Regions from separate parts of the Hydrogenovibrio thermophilus genome, predicted to be linked through region 3. Evidence: predicted binding sites of a transcription regulator. Region 3 holds the regulator's gene; each other region holds the start of a gene.
What was found. Region 3 encodes PhoB, which activates phosphate uptake and scavenging genes when phosphate is short. Its sites were predicted from a motif close to GNNTGTCATAAAACTGTCANAT; they were not measured.

Region 1 (4,769 bases), 930 kb from region 3:
AATTCACCGCTTTCAACGAGCGGATATCGCCGATTGGAAAGTTGAACCCAGAAGCGCGCGTAAACACAAAACAAATCGCGTGGAACATGACCTGCATTTGGGCTTTCAAAGTGGGGAAGCGTTGGTGGTGAAACGAGTTAGTAACCAAGAAAAGCTTTTTGAAATGCATTTTAGAGCTTAAGCTAACTCCCATGGTAAGTCTCGGCGGCCATTAACTGGCTTGAGGATGCCTTCATATCGAAGTTTTTGTGCTGCCCACCTAACATCATACTGCCATGTATAAAGCAAATCCCCAGAAGATTTCAATTGAGCTTCATAGTTTTCCCATATGTATTTTGAAATTTCTTTAGGCCAACCTTTTCCATTATTAGCTTTCAAGCCTTCAATTATCCATTTTTTCATATCATTTCTCGTAACCAAGCTCTTATCCTTTTATTTTTTCAAAGCTTCACTCACAATCGCTTGCGCTTCTTTTAGAATTTCATCCAAATGCGCTTGGCCTTTAAAACTTTCGGCGTAGATTTTATAGATGTCCTCGGTGCCGGATGGGCGGGCGGCGAACCAGCCGTTTTCGGTGGTGATTTTCAGGCCACCGATGGCCGCGCCGTTGCCCGGTGCATGGGTGAGTTTGTCCAGAATCGGTTCACCCGCCAAAGTGTCGGCTTTGACCATTTCCGGGGACAGGTTTTTCAAAATCGCTTTCTGTTCACGGTTGGCCGGTGCGTCGATGCGGCTGTATACCGGGTTGCCGAATTGTTCAGTTAGCTCTTGATACAGTTGCCCCGGGTCTTTGCCGGTGACGGCGGTGATTTCCGCCGCCAATAAATTCATGATAATGCCGTCCTTGTCGGTGCTCCAGACGGTGCCATCCATTTTCAAGAAAGACGCCCCGGCGGATTCTTCGCCACCAAAGGCATAGTCGCCGGACACCAAACCGTCCACAAACCATTTGAAACCGACCGGCACTTCCGCCAGGGTTTTGCCCAAGGAGGCGACGACGCGGTCAATCATGGAGCTGGACACCAGCGTTTTACCGATTTTAACGTCCGCCGACCAGTTCGGACGGTGGGTCAGCAGGTATTGAATGGCGACGGCGAGATAGTGGTTTGGGTTCATTAAACCGACCGACGGGGTGACGATGCCGTGGCGGTCGGTGTCGGTGTCGTTGCCGAAGGCGATGTCGTAGTCGTCTTTCAGTGCAATCAGGCTGGCCATGGCGTAAGGCGAGGAGCAGTCCATGCGGATTTTGCCGTCTTTATCCACCGTCATGAACGAGAAGGTCGGGTCGACGTGTTTGTTGACGATTTCCAGATTCAAGCCGTAATGGTCGGCAATCGGTTGCCAGTAATCCACCGCTGCTCCGCCGAGCGGGTCGATGCCGAGCTTGAGTCCGGCGTCTTTGATGGCTTTCATATCGACGATTTTGTCGAGGTCTTTGACATACGGCATGATGAGGTCTTCGGCCTTGACGAATTCGGAAGCCATCGCCTCGGCCAGCGGCATGCGGTTGATGGCTTGCATGTCGGACATCAGGATTTCATTGGCGCGGTCTTGAATTACGGAGGTGGCGTCGGTATCGGCCGGGCCGCCGTTTGGCGGGTTGTATTTGAAGCCGCCGTCTTCCGGTGGATTGTGCGATGGCGTGATGATGACGCCGTCGGCCAAATCATCGGTGCGGTTTTCGTTGTAGGTGAGAATGGCGTGCGAAATGACCGGCGTCGGCGTGTAACGGCCTTTGCCTTGGATAATGACGTCCAGACTGTTGCCGGCAAAGACTTCGATGGCGGTGGCGTGAGCGGCTTCCGACAGGGCGTGGCTGTCCATGCCGATGTAGATCGGGCCGGTGATGCCTTGCGCGTCGCGGTATTCGACAATCGCTTGTGAAATGGCGGCAATGTGGTTTTCATTGAAGGCGGTTTTGCTGGCGCTGCCACGGTGGCCGGAGGTGCCGAAGGCGACCGCCTGATCCGGATTGCTGGCATCGGGAATCAGGTTGTAGTAGTCGGTCATCAGTTTGGGAATGTTTTCCAGAATGGATTGTGGGGCAGGTTTTCCGGCGTAGGGTGACAAAGACATGGCGCATCCTTCTAGTAAGTGATTTTGTGCAACGATTGGTTTCATTATAGCCATGCGGTTTGAAAAAATCATGCCGAATCCGCGCCTTTCATAAAGCTGTCAAACAAACCGAAAAACCACCAGGCCTGGCCATTTGGATGACTTTTTGAAATAAATTTTATTTATCACTGGATTTCATGTCAGGAGGAGCTAAAATAGAGAATGTTATTATGTAACACAATGTAATGACGAAAATGTAAAGAAGTAACCGACGCGGGTTGTTTCAGAACAGCTAAGTGAATACTCCAACAACCTGTAACGAACTCGTATTTTTTGACGATGAATCGACGAACCCTGACAAACACACGGCCGAAGCGATGGCTTCAGCCTTTTGGCGCTGACACGGTGTCCTGGCGACATCTGTTGCTGGCGTTCGTGTTGCTGTTCGCGCAGACGGCGGCTTTGCTGCACGCCGAGATTCATCCGTTCCATGAACACGCCGAAGTGTGTAATGTCTTCGACGGTGTGGAGCACCAAGCCAGTGCCTTCACGCCGAGTTTCGAGTTGCCGCAGACACCCGTTTACCGGGATGTGTGGCGCCCGGATTCCATTTTATCGTTTGCCGCCACCTTCGCGGCCGTCTATTTCAGCCGCGCTCCGCCGGCCTTCTCCTGATTGATTCGTTTTATTTAATCCCCCTTAATAATCAGTAAGAGATATCCTTTTCAGGAGAAAGACATGCTTCGCAAGAAACTCGTGTCTGCGATTCTGTTGGCCAGTGGCGCGTCGGTGAACGCGGCTTGGGCGGAAGACAGCAAGCAGACCCAAACAACCCAATTACAGAAAATTTCCGTGGAATCGCAATTGAATCCGCCGTTGGAACCGGTCGATATCAGTACGTCCACCACCTTACAACCCTCCAAAACGGAAATGGACCGCAACGGCACCGCTTCCCTCGGTGAAGCGCTGGACGGCTTGCCCGGCGTGAATACCCTGGAAACCGGCCCGCAATCCGGTAAGCCGGTGGTGCGCGGCGATACTTCTTTGCGTTTGCCGGTGTTGTCCAACGGCATGACCATGGAATATCAGGCGGAAGGCACACGCCATAACCCGAATGTGGACCCGGCTTTGACCGAACGTCTGGAAGTGATTCGTGGGCCGCAAGGCTTGAAGTATTCCAGCCAGGCGGTGAAGTCGGCGGTGAATGTGGTCGGGCCGCAAATTGATTACGCCGGGCCGGGTGAGACCAAAGCGTCCGGAGAATTGATGGGCGAGGTGAATTCCAATAATAACGAAACCATGATTGGCGCCAAGGCCAAACTGTCTTCCAATGGCTTCGGTCTGGTCGGGGGCGTGACCAAACGTCGCGGCAATGACTTTGTGACGCCGGACGGCCCGGAAGCGGGTGATGTGGCACCGGGCGATCCGCCAGGCACCAAGCCGTTGGTCACAGGCACCACGCCTTACACCAACTTTGAAGGCGAGTCGGCCGTGATCGGCGCAGGTTACCGTGGCGATTGGGGTGAAGTGGAATTACGCCACAATTATTGGCAATCCAAACAAAACTATCTGGGGGTGGAAGCGGCACCGGGCGAATATGAATTGATTCCGTCCGCCGGGCAGAATCTGACCAACTCCGAAACCCAATTGAAGGCCGAGTTTTTCGCCGGGGATTGGGTCATCAAACCGAAATACGCTCATACCCGCAACCAGCGTCAGGCGATGCACGAAGTGACGTATGAGGATATGGACGATTACAAGGATGACGAGGAATATCTCGACATCGTTGTTCACCGCGACGACTACCAATTGGCGGTGGAGCATCCAGAGTTCTTCGGATGGCAAGGTGAATTCGGTGTCAGCGGTTACACCAAAGACCAGGATTTGCGTTCCGGTCATTTGACGCCGAGCGCGACCGAAGACGGTGCCGGCATCTTTATGGTGGAGAAACAATCCTTCGGCCCTTGGGACGTGGAATTGGGTGCGCGTTACGACAGTCAGCACGTCAAAGCGCCATTAAGTTCTGAAAATGCTCATTTCTGGGATGAAACCGGGGTTTACAACAGCTCGAACAATTCACGCGACTTCTCGGACTGGTCCGGCGCTTTGGGCGTGGCGTACCACTATACGTCCAACTGGACCTTCACCGGGAACTTGGGACGCAGCTTCCGCGCGCCGTCTATTTTTGAACTCTATGCTTCCGGCGCGCACGGCGGGGTGCAAGCCTATCAACTGGGTAACCCGGACTTGAAAGCGGAAACCTCCATTAACACCGAATTGGCGGCGACCTGGCAGTCGGAAAATCTACACTCGACTTTGTCGGTGTACTCCAACTGGGTGGATAATTATATCGTGTTGGAAAATACCGAGACCGAAGAGTATTGCGACCATGACGGCAATTGCCAACCAACGCAGAACTTGAATTATCCGTATCGTCTGATGATCAATTCACAAACGAATGCTTTGATTCAAGGGATTGAATGGTCGGCGACCTATCGCATGACGCCGCAATTGCAATGGCAAGCCACGGCGGAAATCATGCAAGGGCGCGATACCAAAAACAATCGTGATCTGCCTTTGATGCCGGCGAATAACGCCACTTTAGGCGCGCAATACACGTTTGGGAGCGGCCAGTATCTGGCGAAGCCTTACGTTGGCTTGGGCACGAAGTACGTGGCCGAAAAGGATTCGGCCGGGTCTTATGAACCCTTCAG
Region 2 (4,769 bases), 320 kb from region 3:
CGATATTCGTTTGTGGGGCGCGGAGCCGGGCGTGTTGAAACAGGCGTCTCTGGATTTACAACAGGTGTTGTCGCAAATTCCCGGTGTATCGGGGGTGAAGGACGATTTGCCGTACGGGCGGGATCAGCTGGTGTATGAATTGACGCCGCAAGGTCAAGCGTTGGGCTTTACCTATGCCTCGCTTGGGCAGCAACTGGCGGATGCGTTTTCCGGGCGGTTGGCACAAATTTTCACCGATGGCGAAGATGAAGTGGAGGTGCGGGTGCAGTATCCGCGCGACGAACAGGCCAAACTGGCCACGCTCGGCAGCATGCAGGTGATGACGCCGGACGGGCAAAGTGTGCCGCTGAGTTCGGTGGCGAAATGGAAAAACCAGCAAGGCTTTGATGCCGTGCGTCATGTGGACGGCCGTTTGACCATTACCGTCAAGGCGGAAGTGGATAAGAGCGTCAATAACGCCAATCGTATTTTGGCCCAGCTTCAGGAAACGACCTTGAAGGCGTTGGTGGCGCAATACGGATTGAGTTATTCACTGGAAGGTCAGAGCGCCAATCAGGCGGAAACCATCGGCGATATGAAAATCGGGCTGCTGATTGGCTTGGCGACCATTTACATTGTGCTGGCCTGGGTGTTTGCGTCCTATGGCTGGCCGTTGGTGGTGATGATGGCGATTCCGTTCGGCTTGATCGGTGCGATTATGGGGCATTGGGTGCTGGGTATCGATATGACAATTCTGTCGTTGTTCGGTTTCTTCGGTTTGTCCGGCATCGTGGTCAACGATTCCATTATCTTGGTGAGTTTCTACAAACGGCTTCGTGAAGAAGGGATGGCGATTAACCAGGCGTTGGAAGAAGCGGTGGTGCAACGGGTGCGCGCGGTATTCTTAACCTCTTTGACCACCATTGCCGGTTTGACGCCGTTGCTGTTTGAAACCTCCTTGCAGGCGCAGTTCCTGATTCCGATGGCGGCGTCCATTGCCTTCGGGTTGATGTTCTCGACCTTATTGATTCTGTTGGTGATTCCGGCGACCTTGTCGCTGTATGAAAATTTCCATGATCGGTTACAGGCCAGAAAGCAGGCCGCTGAAGCGGCCTAAATAACCTCCTTCTAAGGTCAGGGTTACTCGCCTTGGAACCCCGGGTTCCAAGGGTGGTCGCAACGGATCAGGCCGTCTTCGATCGGCGGGGTTTCAATCGGTCCGCCGAAGGCTTTCCAGGCATTGAACCCGCCGGCGAGATTAATCACATTTGTATAGCCCATCTGTTTCATGGTGTAAGCGGCCAGTGCGCCGCGTCCACCGGCCTGGCAGAAAATGATCCAAGGCTGGTTCAGATCCGACAGTTCCGATTCGTGCCCTTCAAAGCACATGTCGCATTTGGGTTCCAGAATGCCTCTGGGGATATGAAGTGACATGGGGATGGTGCCGTCGAGGTATTCCGCCGCTTCGCGGACATCGAGGGTTTTGTAACCTTGCGCCTGGTAGTCTTCCACCTGGTCGCAAGTGATTTCATCAATATTGGCTTTGGCCGTTTTTACGAGGTCTTTCAGTCTAAGTGGCATAGCGAACTCCTTGTCTGGAAAGGGAAAACGTCAAGCCATTCCGATTCTAGCATAGATTTTGAGGAATTTATTTCATCCTGCCGTTGCCTTTCATAAAACCTTCAAATAATGCGTGAAAATGAAAAGCATCATATACCCCGAGCGGCTTGAACCGCTGTTTTCGATTTGATTTTCATCAGGATAATCGCGAAAAAATCCAATTTTTCCCAGTGGTTATTTCACGATAGAAAGATAAGAAAACTTGATGATTTTGTCATTTTGAGAGAAAATGTTCGTCCAATTTTGCACTTGTCACTTTCAAAATGGGTCAAAAAGGCCAAAAAATTAAAGTGGATAAGACACCGAATTTTTATAACTTGAGGGAAGTTGCCAATGTCAACTCGTAGAGAACTAGCCAATGCGATCCGTGTGTTGAGCATGGATGCCGTCCAAAAAGCCAAGTCTGGTCACCCAGGCGCGCCGATGGGGATGGCTGATATCGCCGAAGTCCTGTGGAATGACCACATGAAATTCAACCCGACTAATGCAAACTGGGCCGATCGCGATCGTTTTGTTTTGTCGAACGGTCACGGCTCCATGCTGATTTATTCGTTGTTGCATTTGACTGGGTTCGACCTAGGAATGGAAGACATCAAGCAGTTCCGTCAATTGCATGCGAAAACCGCAGGTCACCCGGAATACGGTTATGCCGACGGTATCGAAACCACGACCGGGCCGTTGGGGCAAGGGATCACCAACGCGGTTGGTATGGCGATTGCCGAGCGTACTTTGGCGGCGCAATTCAACAAACAAAACCACGACATCGTTAACCACTACACTTATGTCTTCATGGGTGACGGTTGTTTGATGGAAGGCCTGTCTCATGAATCAGCGGCCATGGCCGGTACTTTGGGTCTTGGTAAATTGGTCGCTTTCTGGGATGACAACGATATTTCCATCGATGGTCACATCTCCGACTGGATGGAACGTGACGTTGCCGGACGTTTCGAATCGTATGACTGGCACGTCATTCGCGACGTTGACGGTCATGATGCCGACGCGATTGATAAAGCGATCCGTGAAGCCAAGTCCGTTAACGACAAGCCTTCTTTGATTTGTACACGTACGACAATCGGTTTCGGTTCTCCGAACCTGTGCGGTACCCACGATTGTCACGGCGCTCCATTGGGTGACGAAGAAATCAAATTGACGCGTGAAAACCTGGGCTGGGAATACGAGCCGTTTGTGATTCCGGAAGAAGTTTACGAAGGTTGGGATCATAAAGAGCAAGGTGCGAAAGACGAAGCCGAGTGGAACGCTAAGTTTGAAGCTTACCGCGCTGAATACCCAGAGTTGGCGGCGGAATTCGAACGTCGTATGGCGGGTGAATTGCCGGCGAACTTTGAAATGGAAATGGATAAGTTCATTGCGAAAACACAAGACGAAATGCCAAATATCGCCTCTCGTAAAGCGTCTCAAAACGCAATCGAAGCCATGGGGCCATTGTTGCCGGAAATGTTCGGCGGGTCGGCTGACTTGACCGGATCTAACCTGACCAACTGGTCCGGTACGGTGAAAGTGAATCATGCGAATCCAAACGGTAACTACCTGTCTTGGGGTGTGCGTGAATTCGGTATGGCACACATGATGAACGGGATGGTTCTGCACGGCGGCTTCAAAGTCTACGGCGGTACTTTCTTCATGTTCATGGAATTCATGCGTAATGCTTTGCGTATGTCCGCCTTGATGAAAATCGGTACGATTTATGTCTTTACGCACGATTCCATCGGTTTGGGTGAAGATGGTCCGACACACCAACCGGTCGAGCAAATGGCGACCATGCGTGTGATTCCAAACTTCCAAACTTGGCGCGCGTGTGACGCGGTTGAGTCTGCGGTCGCGTGGAAGCTGGCGGTTATGCGCGGTGACGCACCGACAGCTTTGGTCTTCTCTCGTCAAAACTTGACGCCGATGGAACGTACGGCCGAGCAAGTGAAGAACATCGAGAAGGGTGGTTACATCCTGAAAGATTGTGACGGTACGCCGGACATCATCTTCATCGCGACCGGTTCTGAAGTTGGTTTGGCGGTTGAGTCCGCTGAAGCGATGGACGCGAAAGTCCGTGTGGTTTCCATGCCGTCTACCGATGCCTTTGATGAGCAGGATCAAGCCTACCGTGATTCCGTATTGATCCCAGGCGTTAAGCGTGTTGCGATCGAAGCCGGTGTGGCCGAGTCTTGGTACAAGTATGTTGGCTTGGACGGTGATTGCGTTTGCATGAAGTCCTTCGGTGAGTCTGCACCCGCCGGTGAATTGTTCAAGGAGTTCGGCTTCACTGTTGAGAACGTGGTGGCGACGGCGAACAAGGTACTTGGTAAATAACCCATTTCATTTTTTACCAGGCCTGGCCGGTTTACCGGTTGGGTCTGGCGTATTTTAGGAGTAAATAAGAATGACAGTTAAAGTTGGTATTAACGGTTTTGGCCGTATCGGTCGTATGGCGTTTCGTGCGGCTGCAAAAGACTTCAAAAACATTGAAGTAGTTGCCATCAACGATTTGTTGGACCCTGAATATTTGGCATACATGCTGAAGTACGATTCCGTACACGGTCGTTTCGACGGTGACGTCGAAGTGAAAGACGGTAACTTGGTTGTGAACGGTAAAACCATCCGCATCACCGCTGAACGTAACCCGGCTGACCTTAAGTGGGACGAAGTGGGTGCCGACCTGGTCATCGAATGTACTGGTTTCTTCCTGACCGAAGAAACGTGTCAAGCGCACATCGACGCGGGTGCGAAGAAAGTGGTTCAGTCTGCGCCTTCTAAAGATCACACGCCAATGTTCGTTTACGGTGTTAACCATAACGAATACGCGGGTCAAGCGATTGTTTCTGCCGCTTCTTGTACCACAAACGGTTTGGCGCCGGTTGCGAAGGTATTGAACGACAACTTCGGTATCAAGCGTGGTTTGATGTCGACTGTTCACGCGGCGACCGCCACTCAGAAAACCGTTGACGGTCCTTCCATGAAAGACTGGCGCGGTGGTCGCGGTATCCTTGAGAACATCATCCCATCTTCAACCGGTGCGGCGAAAGCGGTTGGTAAAGTATTGCCAGCGTTGAACGGCAAGTTGACGGGTATGGCTTTCCGTGTACCGACATCTGACGTTTCCGTTGTTGACTTGACGGTTGAGTTGGAAAAAGAAGCGTCTTACGACGACATCTGTGCGG
Region 3 (4,769 bases):
GTTTAGGGCTACTGTTGTTCGGGCCGAAACTGATTAAAACCGTCGGTTCCGAAATCACCGAACTGGATCAAATGCGTGCCTTCTCGATTGCGATGGCCGCGGCCATTACCGTCATCATCGCGTCTCAGCTGGGCTTGCCGGTCAGTTCCACTCACATTGCCGTGGGCGGGATTTTCGGTGTCGGCTTCCTGCGTGAATACCTGAAGCGCAACTACGCCAAAACCCTGCAGCAGATTCGTGACCACCACGAAGGCGCCAATCAGGCGGAAATCGAGCAATACATCGAGCGTTTCGGAAAAGCCAGCATTCAGGAGAAGAAAATCATGCTGGCGGAACTAAAGCAGCATAAAGCGGAAGTGGAATTGACCAAGAAAGAACGTAAATCCTTGAATAAGGTGTATCAGAAAGAGCTGGTCAAACGTTCGGCCTTCTTGAAAATCGTCGCCGCGTGGGTCATCACCGTCCCGGTTTCCGGCATTCTGGCGGCGATGATTTACTTCACGATCCGCGGTATGATGCTGCCATAACCCAATGGCTGTAATCGGTCTTCCGATTCGTCAAGACATCATTCATTTTAACCAGGCCTGGCTATTTTCATTTCCGCCAGGCCTGGTCATTCCCTACTATCCAGAGTCATCGCAACCCTGATGACATCCGTCGTTTAATGCACGGCCTTGCTGCGCGGAAAATCGCACCGGAAGCTTGACCCTTTACCCAACTGGCTTTTAATCACCAACTTGGCATCATGACGTTCCAGGATGTGCTTGACGATGGCCAACCCCAAACCGGTGCCACCGGTGTCGCGTGAACGTGCCGTATCGACACGATAAAAACGTTCGGTCAGGCGACTGATGTGTTCCTGCGAAATCCCGATGCCGGTGTCGTCCACCTGAAAGTGCGGCCCTTTTGCGTCTTCGTACCAGCGCACGGTGATTTGCCCGCCTTCCGGCGTATAACGGATGGCGTTGGAAATCAGGTTCATCAACACACTCTTCAGCGGTTCTTCGTAACCTTTCAACGCCAGACTCTCGTCCAACTCAAACCTAAAACTGTGTTTTCCTTGGCTCATCTGAGTGGCGTCCTGTTCCATTTTTTTGAGGATGGGAGCAATCGGAACGGTTTTCTCCTTACCGACCAGCGTTTCCGATTCCATGGCCGAAAGCGTCAGCAAATCGTTGATGATGGACTGCATCCGTTCGGATTGGTTGTGCATCTGTTCCAACGGCTTCACCCACATGGAATCCGGTTCTTGGCCGTCCATCATCACTTCGATGTAACCGTTCAATACGGTCAGCGGCGTACGCAGTTCATGTGACGCATTGGCAATGAAATCACGGCGGATTTGCGCCAGATTGTAAAGCTCGTGAATGTCCTTGACGATCAGCAGCTTATGTTCCTGAAAATACGGGAATAATTTCAGATTGAACACCCGAGGAATCCCGTTGAGTGAAGATAAAATCACCGATTTTTCATAACGCCCCGACTTGAGGTACTGAATGAAATCCGGGTGCCGCAGCAGATTTTCGATTTTACGATGGGTATCACTGTGTTTCAGCTTGAACAGCTTTTTGGCGGAATTGTTAAACCATTCAATTTGATTGGATTCATTCAGCGAGATAATGGCGTCCGGAATCGTCATGGACGCGGCCAGGAATTGCTCGGATTTGTAAAACTGTAAGTCGGCGTGCTTTTCCAGCGAACGCTGTTTGCGTGAGACCAGATACCCTAACTCGCCCCACAGACCGGAGCCAGGTGGATAAGACACATTAGGCGTGCCCTTCATCCAAAGTTCGAAGCGATAGATACTGTACAATTGACGGGCGATATAGAACAGCAAATAACCGAAAAAGGTGGCCATCCACCAATCGGTCATCCATGCGATGAACAGGGCGAGCCACACACTGGTGATGACCCAGGTGAGTTCCCGCGTAATTCCTTTTGACACTGAATCGTTTTCCTCTTATTCAACAGAGAAACGATAGCCAGCACCTCTTACGGTTTGAATCGTATCGGCTGCCCCGACGGGCTCCAATAGTTTTCTGAGACGCCGAATGTGAACATCGACGGTTCTCTCTTCGACCACGACATTCTCCCCCCACACCTGGTCCAGCAACTGGACACGGGTATAAACACGGTTGGAATGCGTCATGAAGAAATGCATCAACTTGAACTCTGTTGGCCCAAGTTTAACTTCTTGGTCATTGACTGTAAAACGGTAACTGGATAAATCCAGCTTCAAATCGCCGGAACGCACCACGTCCAGCGCATTCTTTTCGGGGGATTGACGTCGCAGCAAGGCCTTGACCCGTGCCACCAAGGCTCGCGGCGAAAAGGGTTTGACGACGTAATCGTCGGCACCCGCATCAAAACCCTGCACCTGGTCGTTTTCCTCACCACGGGCCGTCAGCATGATAATCGGAATGCCGGCGGTCTGGTCGTTCTGACGAATACGCTGAGCCAGCGAAACACCCGACACGCCCGGCAACATCCAATCCAATAACACGCAGTCCGGCTGGTGTTCCAACAACAGTTTCCAGCCTTGCTCTGCATTCGGGGCTTCGATGACCTTATAATTCGCCGCTGTTAACGTGAAATTCAACATATCGCGAATGGCGGCTTCATCTTCGACCACTAAAATGCATTGCTCTGTCATAAATCTTTCCCGTTAAGATTCCAGCTCGCTCAAGAACTCGTTTAAGCGTTCGCTGTCTAGGTTACGCATATCCATCCCTTGAACCAGGTAGATGATGCTTTCCACAATGTTTCTGGCATGATCCGATACACGCTCGGAAGCGCGCAATGCGATGATCATTTCCATCAGACATTCTACTTGATCCGGCATCTCTTTCAGAGAGGTTTTCAAATCCGCCATGGCATCGGCGAAAATGTCGTCGATCAATTCTTCTTCCTGAATGATTTTACCAGCCCCTTCGGTGGAAACGCGAGCAAAAGAATCCAGCGCAGTTTTCAGCATGGCGTTGGAGCGCGTGGAAATGTCCATCAATTCAACGTAGCCCGGCAATTCAGCGCACTTCACTTGGTGCTCTTTTCCGAACACGATGACCATTTTCGCGATCTTGACGATTTCGTCGCCCATACGCTCCAGATCGATGGCGATGCGAATCGCGGCAATGATCAAACGCAAATCGGAAGCCGTCGGTTGTTGGCGCGCCAATACTTTCGCGCACAAACGGTCGATTTCCATTTCCGCTTTATTAATTGCTTTGTCGAAGGCGATGATTTCCACCGCTTTTTCGGTATCGCCACTGCCCAAAGCGACCAACGCCGTTTCAAACTGGCGCTCGACCATGCCGCCCATTTCCAGAATGTGGTTGAACAAATCTTCCAGATTACGGTTCAGCATTTCCGAAATGTGTGAGCTGAATTCTTGTTTTTCCATGTGATGACTCTCCTGACTGTTCTTATAACTATAACTCAATACTCAACATTGAGAGCTTTGCACGAGTGGGACGCGAGGAAAAAATGAGATAAAATTTTTCTGAATCAGGCGGAAAACGAAGTTAATAGCTAGCTATTAACGAGTTTTTCAACGACATTCAGGAAGATTTTAGCTATTTTTAGCCGTGTACCCATCTCGTGTAAAGCTCTCAACTTAACCGTAACGACCGGAAATGTAATCTTCGGTACGTTTGACTTGCGGATTCGTGAACAGAGAGTCGGTATCGGTGTATTCGATCAAGTCTCCCATGTACATGAATGCGGTGTAATCGGACACACGAGCTGCCTGCTGCATGTTGTGCGTGACGATCAAAATCGTGAAGTCCTTTTTCAGCTCGAAAATCAATTCTTCGATGGCCAAAGTGGAAATCGGATCCAGTGCCGATGTCGGTTCGTCCAACAACAAAACTTCCGGCTTGATGGCGATGGCACGCGCGATACACAAACGCTGTTGCTGACCACCCGACATGCCCAAAGCATTCTCGTCCAAACGGTCTTTGACTTCTTCCCAAAGTCCGGCGCCTTTCAAGGCCCATTCCACCGTTTCATCCAGCACGTTCTTATCGCTGATGCCTTGCAGACGCAAACCGTAACAGACGTTTTCATAAATCGATTTCGGGAAAGGGTTCGGCTTTTGGAACACCATGCCCACACGACGACGCAGCGCCGCCACATCCATGTGCTTACTGTACATGTCGTCCCCGTGCAAAAGCATCTCCCCTTCCACGCGCACGATGTCAATCAAATCGTTCATGCGGTTGAAGCAGCGCAACAAGGTGGACTTCCCGCAACCCGACGGCCCGATAAACGCCGTCACACGGTTTTGCGGCAGTTTCATATTGATGTTCTGCAAGGCTTGTTTGGAACCGTAAAACAGGTTCCAATCCTTGACCTCAATCGCCATTTTTTCGTTGTCCAAGTGCATACCACGATGATCACGATCAATCGAAATATTCATATTCTGTTCAGTCATAACAACATTCCTATTCTAAAATTCTATTGCAATAATCCACCAGGCCTGGTCATTAATTATCCAGAGCCTTGTACTTCTCTCTCAGCTTATTACGGATCGTGATCGCTCCGAGGTTCAAACCGATGATGATCAACACCAACAACAAAGAGGTGGCATAGACCAACGGCTGAGACGCTTCAACGTTCGGGCTTTGGAAACCGACGTCGTAGATATGGAAACCAAGGTGCATGAACTTACGGTCCAAGTGAATAAACGGTGCGTTCAAATCGATTGGCAGTTCCGGCGCCAATTTCACCACACCGACCAACATCAACGGTGCCACTTCCCCGGCGGCACG
Region 4 (4,769 bases), 1.1 Mb from region 3:
TATGAAAAAAACACTTTGGACATTATTGCTGGTTTTCGGTTTGAGCGGTTGCTCCACGGTTCAGGTCAGTGACGATTACGATACTGGCACGGATTTCAGTCAGCTGAAAACCTATGACTGGTTACCGGCTGGCGACCAGGTCAAACCCACCGCGGAAGAGTTCGAAAAGAAAAACCCGCTCATCGCGGAACGCATTCAAAAAGCCGTCTTGGCCAATATGAACGCCAAAGGTTATCAGTTCGTGTCCGAAAAACCGAATGCCTACATCACCTACCATGTCGGCGTCAGCTCTAAAATCCGTTCCACGCCGGTCACCACATCGATTGGCTTTGGTACCGGCTTTTACGGTGGCTACGGCGGTTTAGGCGTGCAAACCGGTTCCGATATCGAAGAGTATCAACAAGGTAAAGTGGTGTTGGACATTCTGGACAGCAACAAAAAATTGGTCTGGCGCGGCATCAGCACCTCGGATGTTGATCAACATGCCGACCCGAAAGAAATCACAGAACAGGTGAATGAAATCGTACAAAAGCTGCTGGCGCAATATCCGCCGAAAAAAGCCAAATAAGCAATAAGCCCTCACGCTTATTGCCAATAAAAAAGCCGTTCCAAGGAACGGCTTTTTTTATGCCAGACATTCAACGCCCGGCAATTGATACTGACCGAAGCTTATTCGTTTTCAGCCAGGTACGACTCGTAATCACCGTGATAGATTTCCACGCCATCCGGCTTCATCACCATCAGGCGCGTGGCCAGAGAGGAAACAAATTCACGGTCATGGGAGACGAAAATGACCGTGCCTTCGAACTCTTCCAACGCTTGGTTCAAAGACTCGATGGACTCCATGTCCAGGTGGTTGGTCGGTTCGTCCATAATCAGAATATTCGGTTTCTGCAACATCAGTTTACCGAACAGCATCCGCCCTTGCTCCCCTCCGGACAGCACCTTCACCGACTTATCGATTTCCTTCTGGGAAAACAGCATTTTGCCCAATACCGAACGCACGGCCTGTTCATCGTCTTCCGGCTGCTTCCATTGCGACATCCAGTCCAACAAATTCAAATCTTCTTCAAATTCGTGCGCATGATCCTGTGCATAGTAGCCAATCTGGTTGTTTTCCGACCACTTCACGGTACCGGAATCGATATCGGTGTCGCCGACCAGCGTTTTCAGGAAAGTGGTTTTCCCGATGCCGTTCGGTCCGATGACCGCCATTTTTTCACCAGCTTCCAACATCAGGTTCAAGTCCTTGAAAATCGTCAGGTCATCGTAGGATTTAGTCAAATGCTCGATTTCCAATGCCAGGCGGAACAACTTCTTATCCTGCTCGAAACGGATGAACGGATTCACCCGGCTGGACGGCTTCACCTCTTCCAGCTCGATTTTATCAATCTGCTTCAAGCGCGATGTGGCCTGCTTGGCTTTGGACGCGTTGGCCGAGAAGCGGCTGACAAAGGATTTCAGTTCATTGATTTGCGCTTTTTTCTTGGCGTTATCGGCCAGCAAACGCTCACGCGCCTGAGTGGACGCAAACATGTATTGGTCGTAATTGCCCGGATAGACACGCAGCTCACCGTAGTCCAAATCCGCCATATGGGTACAGACCGAGTTCAGGAAGTGGCGGTCATGCGAGATGATGATCATGGTGCTTTTACGTTCGTTCAGCACGCCTTCCAACCAACGGATGGTGTTGATGTCGAGGTTGTTGGTCGGTTCGTCCAGCAACAGGATGTCCGGATCGGCGAACAGCGCTTGCGCCAACAATACCCGTAGCTTCCAGCCCGGTGCGATTTCCGACATGGGCCCGAAATGTTGTTCCACCGGAATCTCCAAGCCCAATAGCAATTCGCCGGCGCGGGATTCGGCGGTGTAACCGTCCATTTCGCCAAACGCCACTTCCAGGTCGGCGACTTTGATGCCGTCTTCTTCGGACATTTCCGGCAAGCTGTAAATGCGGTCGCGCTCTTGCTTGACCTCCCACAGCGCCGTATCCCCCATAATCACGGTATCGATTACGCTGAACTCTTCATACGCGAACTGGTCCTGACGCAGTTTCCCCAATACATCGTCCGGGTCGAGGCTGACATTCCCGCTGGTCGGTTCCAAGTCGCCCCCCAGAATTTTCATAAAGGTGGATTTCCCGCAGCCGTTGGCGCCGATCAAACCGTAACGATTTCCGTCGCCGAATTTGACGCTGATGTTTTCGAAAAGCGGCTTTTCGCCGAATTGCATGGTGATGTTCGCGGTTGAAATCAAAATGGGTATCCTTTTGGGAAGCTGGAATCAAAAAATCGGCTTTCAAACCGAACGTAAAAAGAAGGCGCTATTGTGGCATAAAACGCCACAAAAAACGACCAGGCCTGGTGGTTTTCGATTGTTTTGCGTTGTTTTAAAAGGGTCACTTGACAGCTCTAAAACCCCTTATGCTATAGTGGTTACTCATCCACTCAAATGGAACACCGCCATGAAAGTCGCCTTTTTCAGCACCACCAAAACCGATAAAGCCCTCTTCGAAAAACTGTCTCCCGATTATCCGGTCGATCTCGACTATTTCGACGTTCACCTCAATGAAAAGACCGTGCCTTTGGCGAAAGGTTATCGCGCGGTATGCGTGTTCGTCAACGACACCCTTTCTCGCCCGGTCATCGAACAATTGGCGGCCGGCGGCACCGAACTGATCGCATTACGCTGCGCCGGTTTCAATAACGTCGACCGTGACGCAGCTCGCGAACACAAACTCACCGTCTTACGCGTGCCGGCCTATTCGCCGATGGCGGTGGCGGAACACGCTTTGGCGTTGATGATGAGTTTGAATCGCAAAACGTACCGCTCCTACATTCGGGTGCGTGATGGCAACTTCACCCTGGAAGGCTTACTCGGTTTCGATATGTTCCGTAAAACCGCCGGTATCATTGGCACCGGCCGTATCGGTCTGGAAATGACCCGTATCCTCACCGGCATCGGCCTGAATGTTTTGGCGTACGACCCTTACCCGAACCCCAAAGTGGAAGAATACGGCGCCAAATACGTCGAACTGGACGAGCTTTACCGCCAAAGTGATATCATCACCTTGCATGTACCGCTGATGCCGGAAACACACCACCTGATCGACGAAACCGCGCTGAGTAAAATGAAAGACGGTGTCATGCTGATTAACACCAGCCGTGGTGCCTTGACGGATGCCGATGCACTGGTGCAAGGTGTGAAAGACCGCAAAATCGGCTACCTAGGCATCGATGTCTACGAACAGGAAGAAAACCTGTTTTTCGAAGACCACTCCGAGGAAATCATCGACGACGATACCTTCGAACGTCTCGTGACTTTGCCGAATGTATTGATTACCGCGCACCAGGCTTATTTCACCGCCGAAGCGTTGGATAACATCGGACAGACCACGCTCGAAAACATTCAGGATTTCGAACGCAATAACATCAACGAAAGCCGTTGCGTGTTATGTGAGCTGTAATCCTCCGCAGTATATTTCTGATTTCCATAAAAAAAGCCCCGGGCGACTGCCGGCCCGGGGCTTTTTTATGTCTTTTCTAGCGAGGTTCTCGAACCAATCAGATGACTTCACTCAGCAACGCATTCATGCGCTTGATGAAGTCGGCCGGATTTTCCAGGTGATCGCCTTCCGCCAATTGTGCTTGCTCCAACAGGAACAAGGACCACTCTTTGACTTTGGCTTCATCGTCCAGCGTATCCAATTTTTTCACCAAGGCGTGTTCCGGGTTCAGCTCAAGCACTGGCTTCTGCTTCTGCTTCGGCATGGCTTGCCCCATTTGCTCCAGCATACGCGCCATGTGCGCGGAAACATCCCCGTCCGCCGGGACCACGCACGCGGGTGAGTCGGTCAGACGGTGCGTGATTTTGACGTCGGACACGGCATCTTCAATCGCTTTTTTGACTTTCTCGGTCAGGGCTTCACGCGCTTTCTTGTCTTCTTCGGACAAATCCTTTTCGGCTTCATCTTCGAACTCTTTCAAGTCCGCCGCCGTCACCGACTTCAATGATTTGCCTTCGAATTCGGTCAAGTGCGACACCAGCCACTCGTCGATGCGGTCCGTCATCAACAAGACCTCAATGCCTTTCTTACGGAACATTTCCAAATGCGGGCTACCGGAAGCCGCCGCGTAAGTTTCTGCGGTGATGAAATAAATCGCTTCCTGATCGTCCGCCATGCGATCGACATAATCCTGCAGGGACACACGTTGCGTCGGCCCGGAGGATTCATGTGTTGACGAAAAGCGTAGCAGCTTGGCGATTTTTTCGCGGTTGGCGAAATCCTCGATAATCCCTTCTTTCATGACATTACCGAACTGATCCCAGAAGGTTTCGTAATCGGTTTTTTCGTCGGCCTTGGCCATTTTGTCCAGCTGATCCAACACACGCTTCACCGAAGCGGAACGGATTTTATCGACCACTCGATTGCTTTGCAGGATTTCACGCGACACGTTCAGCGGCAAGTCATTGGAATCAATGACCCCACGAACGAAACGCAAATAGCTCGGCATCAAATGCTCGGCGTCGTCCATGATAAACACACGTTTCACGTACAGCTTCAGGCCATAACGACGGTCGCGATCATACAAGTCGAACGGCGCACGTTTTGGAATGTACAGCAAAGAGGTGTATTCCAAAGTCCCTTCCACTTTATTGTGTAAGTGAGCCAACGGGCTTTCATAATCATGCGAAACCGTCTGATAAAAGTTGTTGTAATCCTCGTCGGACAACTCGGACTTGGGTTGCGTCCAGATCGCGGTGGCCTT

Region 1: a site for PhoB is predicted at 2,160-2,181, ahead of pgm (phosphoglucomutase (alpha-D-glucose-1,6-bisphosphate-dependent)). Genes of this name have one in related genera too.
Region 2: a site for PhoB is predicted at 1,646-1,667, ahead of tkt (transketolase). Genes of this name have one in related genera too.
Region 4: a site for PhoB is predicted at 2,383-2,404, ahead of EPV75_RS08605 (2-hydroxyacid dehydrogenase). Genes of this name have one in related genera too.

What each region holds. Positions count from the first base shown of each region.
Region 1 is NZ_CP035033.1:2,400,084-2,404,852, reverse strand. Features, by position in the region: gene EPV75_RS11215 (hypothetical protein) at 1-181, shown strand, start outside; gene EPV75_RS11210 (hypothetical protein) at 178-402, opposite strand; gene pgm (phosphoglucomutase (alpha-D-glucose-1,6-bisphosphate-dependent)) at 433-2,076, opposite strand; gene EPV75_RS11200 (hypothetical protein) at 2,461-2,730, shown strand; gene EPV75_RS11195 (TonB-dependent receptor) at 2,794-4,769, shown strand, end outside.
Region 2 is NZ_CP035033.1:401,419-406,187, forward strand. Features, by position in the region: gene EPV75_RS01780 (efflux RND transporter permease subunit) at 1-1,096, shown strand, start outside; gene EPV75_RS01785 (rhodanese-like domain-containing protein) at 1,120-1,560, opposite strand; gene tkt (transketolase) at 1,933-3,921, shown strand; gene gap (type I glyceraldehyde-3-phosphate dehydrogenase) at 3,992-4,769, shown strand, end outside.
Region 3 is NZ_CP035033.1:718,827-723,595, reverse strand. Features, by position in the region: gene EPV75_RS03335 (inorganic phosphate transporter) at 1-527, shown strand, start outside; gene phoR (phosphate regulon sensor histidine kinase PhoR) at 662-1,945, opposite strand; gene phoB (phosphate regulon transcriptional regulator PhoB) at 1,961-2,653, opposite strand; gene phoU (phosphate signaling complex protein PhoU) at 2,666-3,400, opposite strand; gene pstB (phosphate ABC transporter ATP-binding protein PstB) at 3,614-4,432, opposite strand; gene pstA (phosphate ABC transporter permease PstA) at 4,485-4,769, opposite strand, start outside.
Region 4 is NZ_CP035033.1:1,829,361-1,834,129, forward strand. Features, by position in the region: gene EPV75_RS08595 (DUF4136 domain-containing protein) at 2-568, shown strand; gene EPV75_RS08600 (ABC-F family ATPase) at 670-2,256, opposite strand; gene EPV75_RS08605 (2-hydroxyacid dehydrogenase) at 2,465-3,466, shown strand; gene htpG (molecular chaperone HtpG) at 3,564-4,769, opposite strand, start outside.